DNA from 2 places in the Kitasatospora saccharophila genome. Region 1 is predicted to be linked to the other one. Evidence: predicted binding sites of a transcription regulator. Region 1 holds the regulator's gene; the other holds the start of a gene.
What was found. Region 1 encodes HrcA, which represses chaperone genes, less so after heat shock. Its sites were predicted from a motif close to TTNGCACTCNGNNNNNCNGAGTGCNAA; they were not measured.
Positions count from the first base shown of each region.

Region 2: the regulator HrcA is predicted to act here: its motif matches at 2,234-2,260, upstream of groL (chaperonin GroEL).

Region 1 covers NZ_BAAANS010000002.1:164,282-168,264, forward strand. The annotation lists gene dnaJ (molecular chaperone DnaJ) at 1-1,076, opposite strand, end outside; gene hrcA (heat-inducible transcriptional repressor HrcA) at 1,157-2,230, opposite strand; gene htpX (zinc metalloprotease HtpX) at 2,531-3,451, shown strand; gene pspAB (PspA-associated protein PspAB) at 3,487-3,983, shown strand, end outside.
Region 2 covers NZ_BAAANS010000038.1:41,271-45,253, reverse strand. The annotation lists gene ABD345_RS25610 (Uma2 family endonuclease) at 1-379, opposite strand, end outside; gene groL (chaperonin GroEL) at 491-2,113, opposite strand; gene ABD345_RS25600 (cold-shock protein) at 2,473-2,679, opposite strand; gene ABD345_RS25595 (MoaD/ThiS family protein) at 3,303-3,581, opposite strand; gene thrC (threonine synthase) at 3,636-3,983, opposite strand, start outside.

The sequences.
Region 1 (3,983 bases):
TGCCCGGAGGGACGCTCCTCGCCGCGGAGCACGGCGAGCCGCCGCAGCAGTTCCTCCTGCTCGGGGTCGAGCTTGGTGGGCGTCTGCACCTCGACGTGCACTATCAGGTCGCCCCGGCCGCCGCCGCGCAGGTGGGTGATGCCGCGGCCGTGCAGCGGGATCGACTGGCCGGACTGGGTGCCGGGCCGGATGTCGACCTCCTCCAGGCCGTCGAGGGTCTGCAGCGGCACCTGGGTGCCGAGCGACGCGGCGGTCATCGGGATGGTGACGGTGCAGTGCAGGTCGTCGCCGCGCCGCTGGAAGGTCGGGTGGCTGGTCTCGGCGATCTCGACGTACAGGTCGCCGGCGGGGCCGCCGCCGGGGCCGACCTCGCCCTCGCCGGCCAGCTGGATCCGGGTGCCGTTGTCGACGCCGGCCGGGATCTTGACGGTGAGGGTGCGGCGGGCGCGGACCCGGCCGTCGCCGGCGCACTCGGGACAGGGGGTGGGGACGACGGTGCCGAAGCCCTGGCACTGCGGGCAGGGGCGGGAGGTCATGACCTGGCCCAGGAAGGACCGGGTGACCTGGGAGACCTCGCCCTTGCCGCGGCACATGTCGCAGGTCTGCGCGGAGGTGCCGGGGGCGGCGCCCTCGCCGCTGCAGGTGGTGCAGGTGACGGCGGTGTCGACCTGGAGTTCCTTGGTGGTGCCGAAGGCGGCCTCCTCCAGGGTGATCTCCAGCCGGATCATGGCGTCCTGGCCGCGGCGGGTGCGCGAGCGCGGGCCGCGCTGGCCGGTCGCGGCGCCGAAGAAGGCGTCCATGATGTCGGAGAAGCCGAACCCGGCCGCGCCCGCGCCGAAGCCGCCCGCGCCGCCGCCCGGCGACAGCGGGTCCCCGCCGAGGTCGTAGACCTGACGCTTCTGCGGGTCGGAGAGCACCTCGTAGGCGGCGTTGATCTCCTTGAACCGCTCCTGCGTCTTCGGGTCCGGGTTGACGTCCGGGTGCAGTTCACGGGCGAGGCGCCGGAACGCCTTCTTGATCTCGTCCTGCCCCGCGTCGCGTCGGACGCCGAGTACCGCGTAGTAGTCCGTGGCCACCAAATGCTCCGGTTTGTTCCGCCTCTAGAAGTGCCTGCGACAGCACGCTGCCTGTTGCGCCGTTCCGCTGCGCCGTTCCGCTACGACTCCGCCAGGATCTGGCCGACGTACCGTGCCACCGCGCGCACCGCCCCCATTGTGCCCGGGTAATCCATCCGGGTCGGACCGATCACTCCCAGCTTTGCCACGCTCTGGTCGCCCGAACCGTAACCGACCGAGACCACGGACGTGGAATTGAGCCCCTCGTACGCGATCTCGTGGCCGATCCGGACCGTCATCGCCGAGTCCGCCGTCTCACCCAGCAGGCGCAACAGCACCACCTGCTCCTCCAGGGCCTCCAGGACCGGGCGGATGGTGAGCGGGAAGTCGTGGCCGAAGCGGGTCAGGTTGGCGGTGCCCGCCAGCATGATCCGCTCCTCGTTCTGTTCGGCCAGCGCCTCGAACAGGACCGTCAGCACGGTGCTGACGGCGGGCCGGTCGGCGGGCTCGAAACCGGCCGGCAGGTCCTCCAGGACGGTCGGCACCTCGGGCAGCCGGCAGCCGCCCGCCATGCCGTTGAGCTTGGCCCGCAGGTCCGCCAGCAGGGCCTCGCCGACCGGGGCGGGGCAGTCGACCATCCGCTGCTCGACCCGGCCGGTGTTGGTGATCAGCACCAGCATCAGCTTGGTCGGGGTGAGCGACACCAGTTCGATGTGCCGCACCGTGGAGCGGGTCAGCGAAGGGTACTGGACCACCGCGACCTGCCGGGTCAGCTGGGCGAGCAGCCGCACCGTCCGGGCCACCACGTCGTCCAGGTCGACCGCGCCCTCCAGGAAGTGCCGGATCGCCCGGCGCTCCGGCGGGGTCATCGGCTTGACCTCGGCGAGCCGGTCGACGAACAGCCGGTAGCCCTTGTCGGTGGGGATCCGGCCCGCACTGGTGTGCGGCTGGTGGATGTACCCCTCCTCCTCCAGCGCGGACATGTCGTTGCGGACGGTGGCCGGGGAGACGCCGAGGTTGTGCCGCTCCACCAGGGCCTTGGAGCCGACCGGCTCCTCGGTGCCCACGTAGTCCTGGACGATCGCCCGGAGCACCGCGAGCCGCCGCTCGTCCAGCGGACGGGCGGACGGGCGCGGGTCGATGAGTCGGCCGTCGGGCTTGCCGTCGTCCGGCATGGGGCACGCACCTCCGTCGTCGTCCGTTGTTCCGGTGTCCGCTCCGGCCTGGCACTCAGCTGGGCAGAGTGCCAGAACCGTACGTGCCAGTGTACGGCCCGGGCCTGACGGCAGGAACGGTGCGCCCGCGTGATCCTCGTCCGAAGAAGGTGCGACGCGCCCGGAGGTCGTCCGGTTCCCACCGAATTCCCACCGTTTCGGATGGTGCCCGCGGGCCCGCCCGGTGGCAGCATCGAAGGCGAGCGGGGCAGCCGGGCGAGCGGCCGGGCCCGGCCCGCGCGAGGCAGAGGAGGAGCAGCGATGTCCGCTTCCCAGCACTCCAGGTTCGCCCCCGACCGCGGCCTGACCGGTCGGATGGTCACCACCATGTTCCTGATCGGCCTGCTCTACGTGGGCTTCACCGGCCTGCTGATCGTGCTGCTGCGCGGCGCCTGGCCGCTGGTGGTGCTGATCTCCGGCGGCCTGTTCGTCGCCCAGTTCTGGTTCTCCGACAAGATCACCGAACGGGCGATGGGCGCCCACCGGGTCACCCCCGAGCAGTACCCGCAGCTGCACGGCGCGGTGGACCGGCTGTGCGCGCTGGCCGACATGCCCAAGCCCCGGGTCGCGGTCGCCGACAACGACATGCCCAACGCCTTCGCCACCGGCCGCAACCCGCAGAACGCGGTGGTCTGCGTGACCACCGGCCTGCTGCGCCGACTGGAGCCGGAGGAGCTGGAGGGCGTGCTGGCGCACGAACTGTCGCACGTCGCGCACCGGGACGTCGCGGTGATGACGGTCGCCGGGTTCCTCGGCGTGCTGGCCGGCGCGATGACCAGGATCGCCCTGTACGGCGGGATGATGGGCGGCGGCAACCGCAACAGCAACGACCAGAACGCGGCGATCGCGATGGTGCTGATCCCGCTGGCCTCGATGGTGGTGTACGCGGTCAGCTTCCTGCTGACCAGGCTGCTCTCCCGCTACCGCGAGCTGGCCGCCGACCGGGCCGCCGCCCAGCTGACCGGGCGGCCCGCGGCGCTGGCCTCGGCGCTGACCAAGGTGACCGGGCAGATCGCCGCCATCCCGACCAAGGACCTGCGGCAGTCCCAGCCGTACAACGCCTTCTACTTCGCCCCGGCGCTGAGCGCCAAGGAGGCGGCCTCGCAGCTGATGTCCACCCACCCGTCGCTGGAACAGCGGCTGGCGCAGCTGCGGAAGGTCTCCGAAGAACTCGGGCAGTGAGCCCGGCCACCGACCACCAGTGAGGAGCCTTCCGCGTGGGATTCCTGGACGCCCTGTTCGGCCGCAGTAAGCCGGTCAAGCCGGACCTCGACCAGCTGTTCGGCATCCCGTCGGCGGCGCTGACCCTGCGGGCCGCCAAGGGGTTCGAGCCGACCGGCCTCGGCTCGGTCTGCTTCGCCGCGGTCGAGGGCGCGGCCTTCACCGAGGTGCAGCAGCAGGTCCGGGCGCTGCTGGACGCGGACACCGGGCGCGGCGGGATCCCGGTGGAGGCGTCCCGGGACTCCTACGGCTACTCCTGGCTGCTCGCCCGGCACACCCCCGACGAGCTGCCCGACCTGGTCAACGACCTGCACGCGGTCAACAGCGAGCTGGAGGCCGGCGGCTTCGGGCCGCAGCTGCTCTGCTCGCTGGTCGGCTTCCGGGACGGCGAGGGCCGCTCGCTGGCGCTGGTGTACCTGTACAAGCGCGGCACCTTCTACCCGATGTGCAAGGTCGCCGGGCAGGAGAAGCGGGACAACCCGCTGGAGATCGA
Region 2 (3,983 bases), on a different contig from region 1:
GATCGTTGTCCTCTGCGGGGATGAGTGCTTCCTCCACCACCACCAGGTCGGGAATGTACAGCTTTTCCAACCTGGCGATCCGTGTTCCGAGCGTCTGGTAGACGCCGACCTCGTCCGGCAGATGCCGTCCTAGAACCCGGCTGATCTTTTGGGCAATGCGGTTGTGCTGATTGCCCGGCGGTGGCACCAATTGAATCCGGCCTCCCTCGATCTCGGCGCGCCAGCCCTCGGGGGCGTCCAGCTCCCGCCAGGTGTCCAGCAGATAGGACCACTGCTGGCCCGACTCGACCGCCATGACCGCCATCGTCGGCCTCCCCTCTTCCTCATGACGCTGTTCGCCCTCAAGGTAGTCCGACCCGGAGCCGCCGAAACCGTCCATGGCCCCAGCGTCCCACGAAGGGGTGACCCCGGCGAGAACGCCGCGAGGGCGGCCCCCCGAAGGAGGCCGCCCTCACGAGCGAACGCGTGGAACGTCGGATCCCGAAGGGGATCAGAAGTCCATGTCACCGCCCGGCATGCCGCCGCCGGCGGCCGCGGCGGCCTTCTCCGGCTTGTCGGCGATGACGGCCTCGGTGGTGAGGAACAGCGCCGCGATGGAGGCGGCGTTCTGCAGCGCGGAGCGGGTGACCTTGGCCGGGTCGATGATGCCGGAGGCGACCAGGTCGACGTACTCGTTGGTCGCGGCGTTCAGGCCGTGGCCGGCGGGCAGGTTGCGGACCTTCTCGACCACGACGCCGCCCTCGAGGCCGGCGTTGGTCGCGATCTGCTTGATCGGGGCCTCCAGGGCCACGCGGACGATGTTGGCACCGGTGGCCTCGTCGCCCTCCAGCTCCAGCTTGTCGAACGCGACACCGGCCTGCAGCAGGGCGACGCCGCCACCGGCGACGATGCCCTCCTCGACGGCGGCCTTGGCGTTGCGCACCGCGTCCTCGATGCGGTGCTTGCGCTCCTTGAGCTCGACCTCGGTGGCCGCGCCGGCCTTGATGACGGCCACGCCGCCGGCCAGCTTGGCGAGGCGCTCCTGGAGCTTCTCGCGGTCGTAGTCCGAGTCGGAGTTCTCGATCTCGGCGCGGATCTGGTTGACCCGGCCGGCGACCTGGTCGCTGTCGCCGCCGCCGTCGACGATGGTGGTCTCGTCCTTGGTGATGACGACCTTGCGGGCGGTGCCGAGCAGGTCGACGCCGGCGTTCTCCAGCTTGAGGCCGACCTCCTCGGAGATCACGGTGCCGCCGGTCAGGATGGCGATGTCGCCGAGCATGGCCTTGCGGCGGTCGCCGAAGCCCGGGGCCTTGACGGCGACGGACTTGAAGGTGCCGCGGATCTTGTTCACGACCAGGGTCGACAGGGCCTCGCCCTCGACGTCCTCGGCGATGATGACGAGCGGCTTGCCGCTCTGCATGACCTTCTCCAGCAGCGGGAGCAGGTCCTTGACCGAGGAGATCTTGGAGTTGGCGATGAGGATGTACGGGTCCTCGAAGCTCGCCTCCATGCGCTCCAGGTCGGTGGCGAAGTAGGCGGAGATGTAGCCCTTGTCGAAGCGCATGCCCTCGGTGAGCTCGAGCTCCAGGCCGAAGGTGTTGCTCTCCTCGACGGTGATGACGCCTTCCTTGCCGACCTTGTCCATGGCCTCGGCGATGAGCTCGCCGATCTGGGTGTCGGCGGCCGAGATGGAGGCGGTGGAGGCGATCTGCTCCTTGGTCTCCACGTCCTTGGCCTGGGCCAGCAGCTGGTCGGAGACGGCGGCGACGGCCTTCTCGATGCCGCGCTTGAGGGCCATCGGGTTGGCGCCGGCGGCGACGTTGCGCAGACCCTCGCGGACGAGCGCCTGGGCGAGCACGGTGGCGGTGGTGGTGCCGTCACCCGCGACGTCGTCGGTCTTCTTGGCGACCTCCTTGACCAGCTCGGCGCCGATCTTCTCGTACGGGTCCTCGAGCTCGATCTCCTTGGCGATGGAGACACCGTCGTTGGTGATCGTGGGGGCGCCCCACTTCTTCTCCAGGACGACGTTGCGACCCTTGGGGCCGAGCGTGACCTTCACGGCGTCGGCAAGCTGGTTCATGCCACGCTCAAGGCCGCGGCGGGCTTCCTCGTCAAAGGCGATGATCTTGGCCATCAGAAGTGGTCCTCCGGGACACGGTCGACTGCTCGGACCAAGGGGTGCCCGCGACGGACGGCCCAGGAGAGCGGGGGTCCCTTCCCCTACCGCTTCCGGGGCCTCACCGGCCCGGTCCGTTTGTCACTCTCACACGGTGAGTGCTAACGCCAATGATTAGCACTCTCGGGTGGCGAGTGCAAGCCCATTGGGGCCCTGCCACGGCCCCGGCGGGGCCCCGGCGCGGCCCGGCGGGGGCGCTGCGGGGCCCGGGAAACGCCCGGAAAAGCCGACGGGCCCGCCCCGGACGCCGTCGCGTCGGGGCGGGCCTGCCTGTGGCGTTCTGTGCCCGGCCTGCGGCCGTGCGGTCAGCCGGTGCCTCAGGCGCCGGCGGCGCGGACCATGTCGGCCTGCGGACCCTTCTGACCCTGCGAGATCTCGAACTCGACCCGCTGGCCCTCTTCCAGGGTGCGGTAGCCGTCCATCTGGATCGCGCTGTAGTGGACGAACACGTCCGCTCCACCGTCGACCGCGATGAAGCCGTAGCCCTTCTCGGCGTTGAACCACTTGACGGTGCCCTGAGCCATTCCGAACTCCCCTTGTGCTGTGCTGGCCCTTCAGAGATCCGCGGGACGCGGACCCGGAGGTCTGGAAGGCCGGCCTGGGGACTCCCCCCCGTACGGCGCAGCCTCTGTCGCGGCTGAATGTATCCGGATATGCGCCCTCTGCAACAGGCCCAATTTCCGGGGAAACTCCGGGCCCCGCAGGGGATATGCCGGGGCGAAAGGCGCACCGCCCGACAATTGCCACTGGACATATCGGACGCGGCACCGCAAAACGCCGGAACAATTCTGACGGCGGCCTGACAGAACGGGCGGCACCGGGCCGCGTCGGGCGAGAAAGGGCGGCGGGCCGGGCCGGCGCCGGTCCCGACGGGCGGGGCGGAGCGGGGTCCTGCACGGGCGGGGCGCGGTGCGGTGCGGGGCGGGGAGGCGCGGGGCGGTGCAGAAAAAGGGGGATTGAACCGGGCCGTGGGGGGTAACGGACCTGACCGGAACTCTACTCCCCGACCCCCGGCGGAATTCCGCCGCCCCGCCCGGCGGGAAAACCGCAGGTAACCGGGGCAATGAGCCCGGCCGAACACGAAGCCGCCGTCCGGTCCGGAAAATTGAATTCCGAACCAAACGGCGGCCGCGGGAATGCGGGGCGGTCAGCAGCCGCCGGCCACCGCCGGAATGATCGACACCGAGGCGCCGTCCTTGATCTCGGTCTCCAGGCCCTCGGCGAAGCGCACGTCGTCGTCGTTCACGTACACGTTGACGAAGCGGCGCAGCTTGCCGGTGTCGTCCAGCAGGCGGGCGGCGATGCCGGCGTGGTTCGCCTCCAGGTCCGCGATGAGGGCGGCCAGGGTGGCGCCCTCGGCGGTCACCTCGGCGGCGCCGCCGGTGTAGGTGCGCAGGATGGTCGGGATGCGGACGTTGGCGCTCATGCGGGCTCCTCGGGCGTGGGGTCGGGGCGTGGGGGGGTGTCCTGCGGCTGGGTGTCAGGCGGTGGCGAGGCCGGCGGCGCGGAAGGACTCCAGCGTCGGGCGGATCACGGCGGCCATGCCGGCGTCGGAGACCGCGTCGAGGGTCTTGAGGCCGTCGCCGGTGTTGATCGCGACGGTCTCCTTGGACGGGTCCAGCTGGCCGGTCTCGACCAGCTTCTTCAGCACGCCCACGGTGACGCCGCCCGCGGTCTCGGCGAAGATCCCCTCGGTGCGGGCGAGCAGCTTGATCGCCTCGACCACCTCGGCGTCGGTGACGTCCTCGACCGCGCCGCCGGTGCGGCGGGCGATGTCCAGCACGTACGGGCCGTCGGCCGGGTTGCCGATCGCCAGCGACTTGGCGAT